One region of the Streptomyces marispadix genome, then DNA from elsewhere that is predicted to be linked to it. Evidence: riboswitches for the same ligand, from Rfam matches in the RefSeq annotation. Region 1 holds a riboswitch; the other holds the start of a gene.
What was found. Region 1 has a riboswitch for glycine ahead of gcvP (aminomethyl-transferring glycine dehydrogenase). Riboswitches for the same ligand answer to the same signal wherever they lie in the genome.

Region 1 (7,388 bases):
GTGCGTGGAGGGGTAGGTGACCATGAGCACGGACAGTTCGTCGCCGTACTGCTCGATCTTCGCGCGCAGGTCGTCGGTGTCGACGTCGCCGTCCTCGCTGGTCTTCACGACCACGACGCGCATGCCCGCCATCACGGCGCTGGCGGCGTTCGTCCCGTGCGCCGAGGACGGGATCAGGCAGACGGTGCGCTGGTCGTCGCCGCGTGAACGGTGGTAGGCGCGTACGGCCAGCAGCCCCGCCAGCTCGCCCTGGGAACCGGCGTTGGGCTGTAGCGACACCTTGTCGTAGCCGGTGATCTCCGCGAGCTGGTCCTCGAGTTGACGGATCAGCGCGAGGTAGCCCTCGGCCTGGTCGACCGGCGCGAAGGGGTGCAGCCCGGCGAACTCCGGCCAGGTGACGGCCTCCATCTCGGTGGCGGCGTTCAGCTTCATGGTGCACGACCCGAGCGGGATCATGCCTCGGTCGAGGGCGTAGTCCCGGTCGGCGAGCCTGCGCAGATAGCGCAGCATCGCCGTCTCGGAGCGGTACTCGTGGAAGACGGGGTGGGTCAGGTAGTCGTCTTCGCGGAGCAGTTCCTGGGGCAGCGCGTCGTCCGTCGTACGGGCGTCCAGCTCGCCGATGTCGGCCTGGACGCCGAACGCCTGCCATGCGGCGTCGAGTTGGGCCCGCGTCGTGGTCTCGTCGCAGGACAGGCCGACATGGTCGGCGTCCGTCTCCCGCAGGTTCACACCCGCCTCGCGTGCGCGGGCGACGATCTCGGCCGCGCGCCCCGGCACCCGTGCCGTGACGGTGTCGAAGTAGCTGCCGTGCACGATCTCGACGCCGCCGGCGCGCAGCCCCTCGGCGAGCAGCGTGGCGTAGCGGTGGGTACGCCGGGCGATCTGGGCGAGGCCCTCCGGTCCGTGGTGCACGGCGTACATCCCGGACATCACGGCGAGCAGCACCTGGGCGGTGCAGATGTTGCTGGTGGCCTTCTCCCGGCGGATGTGCTGCTCACGGGTCTGCAACGCGAGCCGGTACGCCTGGTCGCCGTCGGCGTCCTTGGAGACTCCGACGAGTCGTCCGGGCAGGTTGCGCGCGTACTTGTCTCGCACCGACATGTATCCGGCGTGCGGCCCGCCGAAGCCCATGGGCACGCCGAAGCGCTGCGCGGAGCCGACGGCGATGTCCGCGCCGAGCGATCCCGGTGAGGCGAGCAGCGTGAGGGCGAGCAGGTCGGCGGCGACCGTGACGATCGCGCCCAGTCCGTGCGCCTGCTCGATGACCGCCCGGTAGTCCCGCACGGCGCCGGAAGCCCCGGGGTACTGGAGCAGCATGCCGAAGACGCCGCGCTCGGCGACGTCGGCCGGAATGCCGTCGCCGAGGTCCGCGACGACGACCTCGACCCCGGTCGGCTCGGCACGCGTACGGATCACGGCGACGGTCTGCGGAAGGCAGTCGGCGTCGACGAGGAAGACGCCCTGCTTGACCTTGCCCACGCGGCGGGAGAGCGCCATCGCCTCGGCCGCCGCCGTCGGCTCGTCCAGCAGCGACGCCCCGGAGGTCGGCAGGCCCGTCAGATCGGCCACCATCGTCTGGAAGTTGAGCAGCGCCTCCAGTCGGCCCTGGGAGATCTCCGGCTGGTAGGGCGTGTACGCCGTGTACCAGGCCGGGTTCTCCATGATGTTGCGCAGCACGACCGACGGCGTGTGGGTGCCGTAGTAGCCGAGCCCGATCATCGACGGCAGCACCTGGTTACGGGCGGCGAGCTCCCGCAGCTCCGCGACGACCTCGGCCTCGGTGCGGGCGGGAGGGAGATCCAGGGCGTCCTGGCTCTTGATCACGTCGGGGACCGCGGCCGCGGTCAGCTCGTCGAGGGAGCCGTATCCGACCTGGGCGAGCATCTTGGCCTGGGCCCCGGCGTCGGGGCCGATGTGGCGGCGCTCGAAAGGAGTTCCGCGTTCCAGATCGGCGAGAGGGATGCGGTTGGCAGTCATCTGCGGGGGCCTCCTGGTCGCATTGACCTACGGCACCACGGCGCTGGTGCCCGGACGGCCTCCCCCTCTGTCATCTCAACCTGAGAGTTTCACCGGCCCGCTCCGGCTGAGCGGGAACCCGGCTTTCACCGTCGGTGAGGAGGAGCCCAGGCACTGCTCGGCCCGCCCTGCTTTCCAGAGTGACCTCACCCGCGCGGTACGTGAGCCTGAGAGATTCCGGGGAGGAGTTGCTCCTTCGGCGCCTCCGGCTGCTGCCGGAGGACTCTCCCGCTCGGGGTCGACGGCCGTCTACGAGCCTACCAGCGCTCCCTTGAGCGGGAGCTGGAGGTGCACTCGGGTGGCCAACCGCTCAAATCTGCCTTTGGGTGGTAATACGGCTGTACGACCGGCTCCCGGCGTCCTCGGCGCCCCCGCAGCACGTCCGTTGCGCGGCAGTACGGCAAGGCCGAGGGAGGGGTTCGCCAGAGATCACAGAGCCAGGGCCGGCCTCGTCCCCCGACGCACCCGGTGCCCCGGTACGACTGCTTGGAGGGACCGTGCAGCACGACATCGACCCCCGGAGCCTGATCGGGCGCAGAGCCTTCGACAGCACCGGCTGCAAGATCGGGACCGTAGGCGAGGTCTACCTCGACGACGCGACCGGCGAGCCCGAGTGGGCCGCCGTCCGCACGGGCCTCTTCCGGCGTGAGGCCCTCGTCCCGCTGGAGCCGAGCGAACTCGTCGGCGGCACTCTCCGGGTCCCCTTCGAGCGGGCCCTCGTACGCAGCACCCCGGTACTCGGCGTCGGCAGGCATCTCTCCCCCCGCCAGGAGCTCCAGCTCTATCTGCACTACGGGCTGGAGGTGCCGCCGCCCGCGGAGGCGTCGGCACCGTCCTCGCCCCCGGCCGCTCCCCCGACCTCTGCTTCGCCGTCGTCTTCGTCCGCGTCCGAACGGGACTTCGGACGGATAGCGGGGTCCGAGAGCTGAGACGGCTCCCCCGTCCGGCCCAACGGGCCCGCACGTTCTTGCCGCGCCATCGCCGCGAGCGGCTGCGGCCCCGCCGGTTCGAGCGCTGGATCGTCCACCCCGTACGTACGGACCCGGCCCGGCGGTGATCCCGGAGTCTCGAAACGGACGGTGACCCTGCCCAGGCCGCTGCCCTGCACCCAGCCGTAGCCGTGATCCGGATGGTGCACATCGCGGCCAGGAATCCAGCGCCGGTCGGCCGGGACCGGTTCGCCCTCCTCCGCGTGCCCGTCCCCCGTGGCGCCGCCGCCGGGCCCTGTCCCGTCGGCGGACTCCGCGTCCGCCCGCTGGTGTTCGTGCGCCCGCTGCTGTTCCTCGGCCTGTGCCTGTGCGAAGAGATCCTCCTGCGTGAAGTCGGCCAGCCCGCTGACACCGACGCCCAGCAGCCGCACCCCCGCGGTGGTGTCCACGGTGTCGAGCAGCCTGGCGGCGGCCTCCCGCACCACGCCCGCGTCGTCTGTGGGACCGCGCAGCGTCTCCGAACGCGTCAGCGTCGAGAAGTCGTAGCTGCGCACCTTGATCACGACGGTGCGGCCCGATCTGCCCGCCGCCCGCAGGCGCTCCACACAGCGGTCGGCGAGCCTCGCGACATGTGCCTGCACGAGCGCCCGGTCGGTGAGATCCACGTCGAAGGTGTCCTCCACGGACACGGACTTCGCATCACGTTCCGCGATCACCGGCCGGTCGTCCCAGCCGTTGGCCATCGCGTACAGCGAAGTGCCGTGCGCTCTGCCGAGCAGCCTGAGCAACTCGTCCTCCCCCGCCTCCACCGTCTCCCCGACGGTGGTGATCCCGGCCCGGCGCAGCACCTCCGCCGTGGCGGGGCCCACGCCCGGCAGCGTCCGTACGGACATCGGCGACAGCAGGTCCCGCTCCGTGCCCGGCTCGATGACGATCAGCCCGTCCGGCTTGGCCTCCTCCGACGCGATCTTGGCGAGCATCTTGGAACCGGCCAGCCCCACGGAGCCGCTGAGGCCCGTCGTCTCCTGGATCGTCTTCCGCAGCCGCTCCCCCACGGCACGTGCTGCCTGGGACGACGAGCCCTCCGTGAGCGCGTCACCGGCCTCCAGATCGACGAACGCCTCATCGAGACTGAGCGGCTCGACGAGCGGCGACAGCCCGCCGAGGATCTCCATCACGGCCTCGCTGACGTCGCGGTAGAGGCTGAAGCGCGGCGCGAGATACGCGGCGTTGGGGCACAGCCGACGGGCCTGCCCCATGGGCATGGCCGAGTGCACGCCGAAGATCCGCGCCTCGTACGACGCCGTGGAGACGACCCCGCGCGGACCCAGGCCCCCCACGATGACCGGCTTCCCGCGGAGGCTGGGCTTCGCGGCCTGCTCCACGGCAGCGAAGAAGGCGTCCATGTCCAGATGCAGGATCGTCGGAACGCTTCTCACACTCGTCGATGCTGCCCCATGGCTCTGACAGTGGCAGCCGGCCGCGCTCAGCCGGCGCGGTTGCGCCGCCGTGCCAGCTCGTCCCCGGGGTGATCGCCGACGATGGTCTCGCCCGTGTCGACATGCTCGCCGTGCAACTGCGACAGCGCGCCCTCGACGTCCTTCCACACCACGCCGACGGCGATCCCGAAGACGCCCTGGCCGCCTTGCAGCAGGCCGACGACCTCGTCGGGAGACGAGCACTCGTAGACCGTCGCGCCGTCGCTCATCAACGTCATCTGCGCGAGGTCGCCGGGCCCGAAGGAGCGCAGATGCTGTACGGCGGTGCGGATGTTCTGCAACGAGACGCCGGTGTCCAGCAACCGCTTGACGATCTTGAGGACGACGATGTCGCGGAAGCTGTAGAGCCGCTGGCTGCCCGATCCGTAGGCGGGCCGGATGCTCGGCTCGACCAGCCCGGTACGGGCCCAGTAGTCGAGCTGGCGGTAGGTGATCCCGGCGGCCGAGCAGGCGGTGGGGCCTCGGTATCCGACCTGGTCGGAAGGCGTATCCGGAGTGCCCGGTGCCTCCTCCGCGTGCAGCGGCCCCGCCGGCCCCCTGTGGAGGGGAGTCGCCCGCTGCCATACCGTCGCCGGTACCTCTCACGCCGACCTCCGTCCTCCACATTCCGGGGCACACCCCGGAACCTGCCTCACCGAAGGTAGGCAGTCACCCGTGGTGCGTCAACGATCGCCACACTTGGGCACGCCGGGTGATATTGCCCCAAGGTGTGGTTTGCCGTAACCGGGCGTGGGGAACACGTGGCCGCTGCGCTGCCGCGGGGCGGGTCGCCCGCGGCCGAGAGTCACTGACTGCTGGTGCCGAAGTCCTCGGGCGAGATCTGGTCGAGGAACTCGCGGAACTTCTCCACCTCGTCCTCCTGCTCGTCCGGAATCGCGATCCCAGCGTCGTCGAGCACACCCTCGCTGCCGTAGATCGGCGTGCCGGTGCGCAGAGCGAGCGCGATGGCGTCGGACGGGCGGGCGCTGACTTCCACCCCGCTGGCGAAAACCAGCTCGGCGTAGAAGACGCCCTCGCGGAGATCGGTGATGCGGACGGCTGTCAGCTCCTGCCCCACGGCCTCCAGCACGTCCTTGAAGAGATCATGGGTGAGCGGGCGCGCAGGCGTCATGCCCTGCTGCGCGAAGGCGATCGCAGTCGCCTCCCCGGGGCCGATCCAGATGGGGAGGTACCGGTCGCCACCCACTTCACGCAGCAGCACGATCGGTTGGTTGGAGGGCATTTCGACCCGGACACCCACAACGTCGAGCTCGTTCACACAGCAACCCTAGGCCGTGCCCCGCCTGTTTGGGTAGTCGGGACCCGCCCTGAGCTGTCGTATGAACCTACTCACCCGGCGTCGCCCCGACTGCTCCCGCGCAGCGGCCCTGCACACAGTGCTGCCTGTACGTATGCCGTCCGGAAGGCTCGGAGAAGCGGGCCCGCATCTGTGATTTACGCCGCCTTCGGAGAGCGGATCAGGGAAGAAAACGATCTCGGAAAACTCTCGAAGATCGCGAAGACGTCTCTACGAGGCGCACCCGGCACGGCTCCGGTGCCCGGACAATCGTCACCGCCCGGTGATGCCTGCGGCACCGCCGGGCGGTGTGGGCGTCGCTTCCGGTGGCCGGAGCGTCAGACCGCGCGCTTGCTGGCGAAGAAGACCAGCCGGAACTTGCCGATCTGCACCTCGTCACCGTTCGACAGCGGAACACCCGCCTCGATGCGCTCCCGGTTGACGTAGGTGCCGTTGAGGCTGCCGACGTCGGAGACGGTGAAGACCCCGTCCGGGCCGCGGCGGAACTCGACATGGCGGCGCGAGACCGTCACGTCGTCGAGGAAGATGTCGCTCTCGGGGTGGCGGCCCGCGGTGGTCAGGTCCCCGTCGAGCAGGAAACGGCTGCCGGAGTTGGGCCCCCGGCGGACCACCATCAAAGCGCTGCCCAGCGGGAGGGCGTCGACCGCGGCCTGCGCCTCGGGGGACAGCGGCGGGGTCTGCTGGCCCGTCGCCTCCGCCTCGTATGCCTCGATACCGGAGATCGAGATCGTGGAGGTCGTCTCGGAGGAACCTTCGCCCGCGGGGCCCGCGCCCCGCAGCGGTGCCCCGCAGTTGGAACAGAACCGGCTCGCCTCGGCGACCTGGGTCCCGCACCTGCTACACACCGGCACGGCAGATCCTCCACCTGTACTCGAGGTTGATGGTGCACCGGAACCTATGCGGCCCGATGCCGCGGGGTCAACAGAAACCCCTCCGTGACCACCCGCATGGCCATCGCCGCCGGAACCGGCGACCTCATCACGGAACAGCGGCCGTCCGGCGTCCTCCCCCTCGGGGCCCGACACGGCGTCGTGCTGCCGTGAGGTCCGGCGCCGCGCGGCGCCGCCGCCGTGGTCCTCGCGGCCCTTGCCGAACAACCTTGCAAAAAAACTCACGGGCGATTCCCCTCGCATGAAACAGACCCGCCCGTGGGGCAGGACAGACCCTCGATGCTCTCACTCCGCCGCTACTACGCCCAAACAACGTTCATGGCCTACGGACAGTTTCCCTCACGCGATGGTCACCGGGTCCGCCGACCCCCCGCAAGACTCCGCCGTGACCTCACCGGGCAGATGACCGAGCGTAATCAGGCCGCTTCGAAGAGCGCAAGGCGTCCACGACGATCCTCTCGGAGGGCTTGACCGAGGCGTCGGCCTGTTCCTTGCGCAGTGTCTGGACGACCCCGCCGGGGATGTTCAGCGCCGGTTCCAAGTCCTTGGGCTTGCCGATCACTTCGAAGCGGTACGGCGGACTGATCTTGTGGCCGTCCACGCGCACTCCGCCCGAGCTGTCCGAGAAGTACGTGCTGGCCACGACGCGTACGTTGTTGACCTCGATGGCCTCGGCTCCCGCGGCACGCAGCTCCTGTACGGCGTCGAGGAGCATGTCGGCCTCGACGGACTTGCCGGGGTCGGTCACGGTCAGTTC
Region 2 (7,388 bases), 4.8 Mb from region 1:
CGCCGCGTTCTCCACCTTCTCCGGGCCGCCGCCCAGCACCTCGGCCAGGCCGCCCGCCGCCATGGAGCACGCCGAGCCGACTTCTCCCTGGCAGCCGACCTCCGCGCCGGAGATCGAGGCGTTCTCCTTGAACAGCAGCCCGATCGCCCCCGCCGCCAGCAGGAAACGTACGACCCCGTCCTCGTCGGCACCCGGCACGAACTCGGTGTAGTAGTGCAGCACCGCCGGGATGATGCCCGCCGCCCCGTTGGTGGGCGCGGTGACGACGCGGCCGCCCGCCGCGTTCTCCTCGTTCACCGCCATCGCCCACAGCGTCAGCCACTCCGTGGCGTGCGCCGCGCGGTCGCCCTCGGACCTGAGCTGGCGTGCGGCCGTCGCCGCCCTGCGGCGCACCTTCAGACCACCCGGCAGGATGCCCTCACGGCTCAATCCGCGTGCCACGCACGCCCGCATCACCTCCCAGATCTCCAGCAGGCCGTCGCGGATCTCCGCCTCCGAGCGCCAGGCCCGCTCGTTCTGGAGCATCAGCTCGGAGACGGAAAGCCCGGTCTCCCGGGTGAGCCTCAGCAGTTCGTCGCCCGTACGGAACGAGTGCTTCAGCACGGTGTCGTCGGGCTTGATACGGGCCTCGCCCGCCTCCCCCTCACCGAGCACCGTCTCGTCGACGACGAAGCCTCCGCCCACGGAGTAGTACGTCTTCTCCAGCAGCGGGGCGCCGGAGGCGTCGTAGGCGTGGAGCGTCATCCCGTTCGCGTGGTGCGGCAGCGAGCGGCGGCGGTGGAGTACCAGCTCGGACGCCTCGTCGAAGTCGATCTCGTGGGCGTCCCCTATGTCGGCGGCGAGCAGCCGCAGCCGCTTCGACGAGCGGATACGGGCCGCTCTGTCGTCGGCGTTCTCGACGTCCACGGTGCGCGGCGACTCGCCCTCCAGACCCAGCAGTACTGCCTTGGCGGTGCCGTGCCCATGGCCGGTCGCGCCCAGCGAGCCGTACAGCTCGGCCTTTACGGACGCGGTGTGGGCCAGCACGCCCTCGTTCTTCAGACGGCGGGCGAACATGCGGGCTGCGCGCATCGGGCCGACCGTATGGGAGCTGGACGGGCCGATGCCGATCGAGAAGAGGTCGAAGACGGAGACCGCCATGACAGGCGCCTCCTTTCCGTGCGGTGGCCGTGCCGCCGCGGCGCGGAGGTCCCGCGCCGCGGCACAGGGGCCTGGTCTACGAACCCAGGCCCGGGTAGAGGGGGTGCTTCTCGGTGAGCGCGGTGACGCGGGCGCTCAGTGACTTCGCCTTGTCCTCGTCGAAGCCGGGCAGCAGCGCCTCGGCGATGACGTCGGCGACCTCGCGGAAATCCTCCTCCTGGAAGCCGCGGGTGGCGAGCGCGGGCGTGCCGATGCGCAGTCCGGAGGTGACCATGGGCGGGCGCGGGTCGTTCGGCACCGCGTTGCGGTTGACGGTGATGCCGATCTCGTGCAGCCGGTCCTCGGCCTGCTGCCCGTCCAGTTCGCTGTTGCGCAGGTCCACGAGGATCAGATGGACGTCCGTGCCGCCCGAGAGGACGGACACGCCCGCCTCCACCGCGTCGGGCTGAAGCAGACGCTCGGCGAGCAGCCGGGCACCGGTCAGGGTGCGCTGCTGGCGCTCCTTGAACTCCTCGGACGCCGCGATCTTGAACGAGACCGCCTTCGCGGCGATGACGTGTTCCAGCGGGCCGCCCTGCTGACCGGGGAAGACCGCAGAGTTGATCTTCTTGGCGTGCTCCTTCTTGGAGAGGATCACGCCGCCGCGCGGGCCGCCGAGGGTCTTGTGCGTGGTGGTGGTGACCACGTCCGCGTACGGGACGGGCGAGGGGTGCAGCCCCGCCGCGACCAGCCCCGCGAAGTGCGCCATGTCGACCATGAGCAGCGCGCCGACCTCGTCCGCGACGCGGCGGAAGGCGGCGAAGTCGAGCTGCCGGGGATACGCGGACCAGCCCGCGATGATCATCTGCGGGCGGTGCTCACGGGCCAGCCGTGCCACCTCTTCCATGTCGACCTGGCTGGTCTCCTCGTCGACGCGGTAGGCGACGACGTTGTAGAGCTTGCCCGAGAAGTTGATCTTCATCCCGTGTGTGAGATGGCCGCCGTGTGCCAGGTCCAGGCCCATGATCGTGTCGCCTGGCTTGAGCAGGGCGAACATCGCGGCGGCGTTCGCGGAGGCGCCGGAGTGCGGCTGTACGTTCGCCGCGTCCGCGCCGAAGAGGTCCTTGATGCGCTGGCGGGCGATGTTCTCGATGACGTCGACGTGTTCGCAGCCGCCGTAGTAGCGGCGCCCCGGGTAGCCCTCGGCGTACTTGTTGGTGAGGACGGAGCCCTGGGCCTCCAGGGACGCCACGGGGGCGAAGTTCTCCGACGCGATCATCTCGAGGGTGGACTGCTGGCGGTGGAGTTCGGCGTCGACGGCGGCGGCGACGTCCGGGTCCACCTCGTGGAGAGAGCTGTTGAGAAGCGACATGGAACCATCCCTGGTGGCAGGCCGGTCGGGCACATTGGCGGACATACGGGCTTCGGCGTTGCTGTACGTGGCGCGGGCGCCGGGTCCCGGCGAGCGGGCCCGGTGCGGACCCGGCGAGGGTGCTGCTGAGCCGGGAGTCAGCTTCCGGAGGTGAACGAGGTGTACTCCTCGGCGGACAGCAGGCCCTGCGGCTCGTCCGAGACACGGACCTTGAACAGCCAGCCGCCCTCGAACGGCGCGGAGTTGACCAGCGCCGGGTCGTCCACGACGTCCTGGTTGACCTCCGTGATCTCGCCGGAGACCGGTGAGTACAGGTCGCTGACCGACTTCGTCGACTCCAGCTCGCCGCAGGGCTCGCCCGCGGTGACCGCATCCCCGGTCTCGGGGAGCTGCACGAAGACGACATCGCCGAGCGCTTCGGCTGCGTGCGCGGTGATCCCGACCGTCGAGACGCCGTCCTCGGCGTCCGACAGCCACTCGTGCTCCTTGCTGTAACGAAGCTGCTGCGGGTTGCTCATGTTGCGATTCTCCTGGATGAGAGGGGTACGGGGGGAATCAGTCTTGGTCAGTGGGACGGACGGCACGGCGGCAGGCACGGGCCCCGGAGCGCCGAGGGCACTTCCGGCTGCCCGCCCCGCCCTCCGAACGGACGGATCGACGGACGGTCGACGGACTGATGGACGAACGGACTGACGGACACGGGCATCAACGGGCGGGTCAGCGCTGCCGCTTGTAGAACGGGAGCGCCACGACTTCGTAAGGCTCGTGCCTGCCGCGGATGTCGACCGCGACGCCCTCGGTGCCGGGCTCGGCGTACGCGGGGTCGACGTAGGCGATGGCGATCGGCTTGCCCAGCGTCGGCGAGGGCGCTCCAGAGGTGACCTCGCCGATCACCGAACCGTCCGCCGAGACCACCTCGTACCCGGCACGCGGCACCCGGCGGCCCTCGGCGATCAGCCCCACGAGCTTGCGCGGCGGCGCCTCCTCGGCCTGCGCGGCGGCGGCCTCCAGCGGCTCACGCCCGACGAAGGCACCGTCGTTCGTGCTCTTCCCGAACTTCACGATCCGGCCCATGCCCGCGTCGAACGGCGTTGTACGCGTGGTGAGTTCGTGCCCGTACAGCGGCATGCCCGCCTCGAGGCGCAGGGTGTCGCGGCAGCTCAGCCCGCACGGCACGAGACCCGCGGGCTTGCCCGCCTCGGTGAGCGCCTCCCATACGGTCACGGCGTCGGCGGGGGAGACGAACAGCTCGAAGCCGTCCTCGCCGGTGTATCCGGTACGGGCGATGAGCGCTTCACACCCGGCGACCTCGCCAGGCAGCCCGGCGTAGTACTTCAGCCCGTCCAGGTCGGCGTCCGTGAGGCCCTTGAGGCTGTGCTTCCCCGAGAGAATGGCCGCCGCCTCCGGGCCCTGCACGGCGATCAGCGCGTAGGAGTCGCGGTCGTCACGCACCTGAGCGTCGGCGAAGCCGCTGCCGCGCTCGCGCAGGGCGTCCAGCACGGTCTGCGCGTTGGCGGCGTTGGCGACGACCATATACGTCTCCTCGCCGGTGCGGTACACGATCAGGTCGTCGAGGATGCCGCCCGAGGCGTCGCAGATCATGGTGTAGCGGGCGCGGCCCACGGCCAGCCGCGAGAGGCTGCCGACCAGCGCGTAGTCCAGCAGCTCGCCCGCCTGCGGCCCGGCGACGGTGATCTCGCCCATGTGGGACAGGTCGAAGAGGCCCGCACGCGTGCGTACGGCTACGTGCTCGTCGCGCTCGCTGCCGTAGCGCAGCGGCATGTCCCAGCCGGCGAAGTCGGTCATCGTCGCGCCGAGGGCGCGGTGCACGGCGTCCAGTGCGGTGGTGCGGGGGCCGCCGCCGGAACCCTCGCCGGTGGCATCGCTGTGAATGTCGCTCATGTCAGGCTCCCGAGACTCGGTGACGCGGATGTCCTCCCCATCTGTCATCGGAACCTGAGAGGTTCGCCACGAGCCCTCGTGCACGGGCGGCGGCTTGCACCGTGGGTGGGACCGCACCCGGGCGGCCCGCTTTTCAGATCTGCCTCGTCCTGCGCGGTATCGGTGCCTGAGAGATTCAAGGGAGGACTTGCTCCTTCGGCGCCCCGTGCGTGCCCGCGCGCTGCGCGCGGCCGGGGACTCTCCCGCGTGGATTCAAACGGCCGTTATGCAGTTGACTGGCTGGCCCGCTCATCATGGCACGGAGGAACGGGGGCGTCGACGGTGCGTTCGACCGGCGGGGAGGATGCCGCCTTGCTGCGCATTACCATTTCTTGACACTCTCAGGGGCGAGCCGCCGGACGGCGGCCTTATCCGGGGAGGGCGATCAGGTGGGCAGCCTGCGCAGTGCGTACGCGACCGTGACGGGCCGGGGGTATCCGGCCTCCGGTCAGCGCAGAGACGCCGGCGCGTCGGCCCGTGCGCCCGCGACTGCGCGTGCCCCGGCGGAATCAGCCGCCCAAGGAGCCGCCGATCCGAGGACTCAGGGGCCCGCCGCCGCGGAGCCGGTCGTTCCGAGGCCCGCCGCGGAACCTGGTGCTCCCGGCGCCGGCGCGGCTCACGGCCCGGCCTCCGGTGCCGGCTCAACTCCCGTAGCCGACGCGGCTCCTGGCACGCCTGACGGCACGTCTACCGGCCCCGCTGTCGCCCCCGCCCCCGTCCCGGTCTCCGCCACGGCCGCCCGGCTCCCGGCCGCCGACGGCGGTTCCGTACTGCGGGAGGACCTTCGCGGCACCGTCACGCGCCGCACGCTGCGCTTCCCCACCGGCGACCGCGTCGTCGTCTCCGGCCTGCCCGGCAGCGGCAAGTCGACCCTGATCCGCCGCGTGCTCGCCCTTGAGGACGCCGTGTGCCGCATCGACTCCCAGGACGTACGCGAGCGGTGGGCCGCCGCGCTGCCGCGCCTGCTGCCGTACGCCGTCTACCGTCCGCTCGTCCGCATAGCGCACTACACGGGTCTGCGGCGCGCGCTGGCCTCCGGCGCGAGCGTCGTCGTACACGACTGCGGCAGCCAGGCATGGGTGCGCAACTGGCTCGCCCGCGACGCCCGCCGACGCGGACGCGCGCTCCATCTCGTCCTCCTCGACGTGCCGCCCGAGACCGCGCTGCGCAGCCAGGCCGAACGCGGACGCACGGTGTCCGACTACGCGTTCATGCGCCACCGCCGGGCCGTACGGCGGCTGATCGCGGACGCAGAGTCCGGGCGACTGCCCCGGGGCATCGAGTCGGTTGTGCTCCTCGACCGGGGCGCCGCGGGAGCGCTCGCGGGAATGGCCTTCGACTAGCGGACCGCGCGGCGACCGACGGACCTCGCGGCGACCGACGGACCGCGCGGCGACCGACGGACCTCGCGGAGACCGGCGGACCTCGCGGAGACCGGTGACCGGCGACCGGCGGGGCCGCCGGACCCGGTCGGGCGGTGTCCCGGCGTGCGCACGCCCGCGCTTCCTGGGAGCGGGGCCGTCCGCCCAGCGGACCGACGATCTACGGCGGGACCGGCCGCGACCCGCTGTGACCACCGCACTAGGGTTGCCGTCATGACCATTCCTCAGCAGTACGGACCGGGCCACGGCGGAGGCTGGCCCGGCAACGAGCTGGAGGAGGCCCTCGCCGCCTCCCTCGAAGTGCCCGGCGCGGGCGCCCGGCTGCTGGAGGTGCTGGGCCGCAGCAGCGTCTGGGTGCCGCTGCCCGAGGGCGGAGGGCCCAACAGCCCCGATCTCGACCTGCCCACCGTGGAGTTGGACGGCCAGGTGTACGTGCCCGTCTTCAGCTCCGAGCAGCAGTTCCTGCATGTGGTGGGCACCCATATGTCCTTCACGGTCGCGCCTGCCCGGGAGTTCGCCCGGGGCCTGCCGCCGCAGGTCGGCATCGCCGTCAACCCGGAGGGCACGGTCGGCATGCCGCTGCCGCCCGAGGCGGTCGCCGAGCTGTGCGCCAACACCCCTGCTGAGCAAGCGGCTTGGGGCGTGGCGCGGGGCGCTCGGGTGCGGCTCTTCGAACCCGACTGGCAGGACGAGCCGGTCGACTTCCTCGCCGCCGCGGCCGGGGAGTTCTCCGCGCTGCCGTGGCTGCGTACGGCACGGCGCGCGCTCGCCAGCTCCGAGGGCGACCCGCCCGCGCTCTTCGTAGGCATCGAGCTGGACCAGCTCGACCCGCAGATCCGCCAGGCCGCACACGACGCGCTCGCACGCGCCCTGGGCCAGGTCCCGGTCGACTGGCTCGTACAACTCGTGCTGATGGACGCGGCGCAGGACCCCGTCGTGGACTGGATGCGCCACTGCGTGCGGCCCTTCTACACCCGCGACTAGGCCCGGGACGCGTCCTGTACCGCCTCGGCCGGTCCGGCGTCACACCGCGACCGGCCCGGCCCCGCCCGCACCCCGGTCGGAGCGTCCCGGGCAGAATCCGCCCCAGGATGTAGCGCTTCAGCACGACGTACCGTGTCGGTGCCTGCTCTTAAGCTGGTTTGATGACGGGGACAACGGGGAGGGCCGCGTTCGCGGGCCCGGTTCGGATCATGGTGGAATACCGCTCCCTCACCGGCCGTGCCGCTTGGGGGCATTCCCCCTCGCTGCGCTGGGGGGACCCCCACCCAGGCCGCAGGCTCTGGGGGAGGCCGGTGAGGCGCGGGAGCGGCTACGCAGGAAGGGCGGCCAGGTGAGCGCGGGTGCAGGCGTCGAGCAGCGGCTGGGGCAGGTGTCGCCGGGGAGGTACGACACCTATGAGGCGCTGCTCGATGCGCTCACCGACGGCGAAGTGTGGATGCTGCTGTGGAACGGCCGCCCGGGCGCGCCCGACGCCCAGTACGGAAACATGGAGGTCGGCGGGTACGGCTACGCGCCTTGTGTGACCTCCGCCCAGGAGCTGGCCGCCTCCGGCTGGGACCGGTCGCACGAGA

Region 2: it holds a riboswitch for glycine, as region 1 does, so the genes downstream of both, gcvT (glycine cleavage system aminomethyltransferase GcvT) here and gcvP (aminomethyl-transferring glycine dehydrogenase) in region 1, are expected to answer to the same signal.

What each region holds. Positions count from the first base shown of each region.
Region 1 covers NZ_JAKWJU010000002.1:156,605-163,992, forward strand. Annotated here, with positions in the region: gene gcvP (aminomethyl-transferring glycine dehydrogenase) at 1-1,977, opposite strand, end outside; glycine riboswitch at 2,162-2,257, opposite strand; partial or broken gene MMA15_RS28390 (PRC-barrel domain-containing protein) at 2,514-2,654, shown strand; gene MMA15_RS00775 (DNA polymerase IV) at 2,807-4,384, opposite strand; gene MMA15_RS28395 (hypothetical protein) at 4,432-4,746, opposite strand; partial or broken gene MMA15_RS28400 (MerR family transcriptional regulator) at 4,756-4,965, opposite strand; gene MMA15_RS00785 (bifunctional nuclease family protein) at 5,229-5,702, opposite strand; gene MMA15_RS00790 (FHA domain-containing protein) at 6,059-6,592, opposite strand; gene MMA15_RS00795 (DUF881 domain-containing protein) at 7,023-7,388, opposite strand, start outside.
Region 2 covers NZ_JAKWJU010000002.1:4,947,684-4,955,071, forward strand. Annotated here, with positions in the region: gene MMA15_RS20785 (L-serine ammonia-lyase) at 1-1,140, opposite strand, end outside; gene glyA (serine hydroxymethyltransferase) at 1,217-2,491, opposite strand; gene gcvH (glycine cleavage system protein GcvH) at 2,629-3,009, opposite strand; gene gcvT (glycine cleavage system aminomethyltransferase GcvT) at 3,209-4,393, opposite strand; glycine riboswitch at 4,538-4,648, opposite strand; gene MMA15_RS20805 (AAA family ATPase) at 5,203-5,775, shown strand; gene MMA15_RS20810 (enhanced serine sensitivity protein SseB) at 6,028-6,798, shown strand; gene MMA15_RS20815 (enhanced serine sensitivity protein SseB C-terminal domain-containing protein) at 7,148-7,388, shown strand, end outside.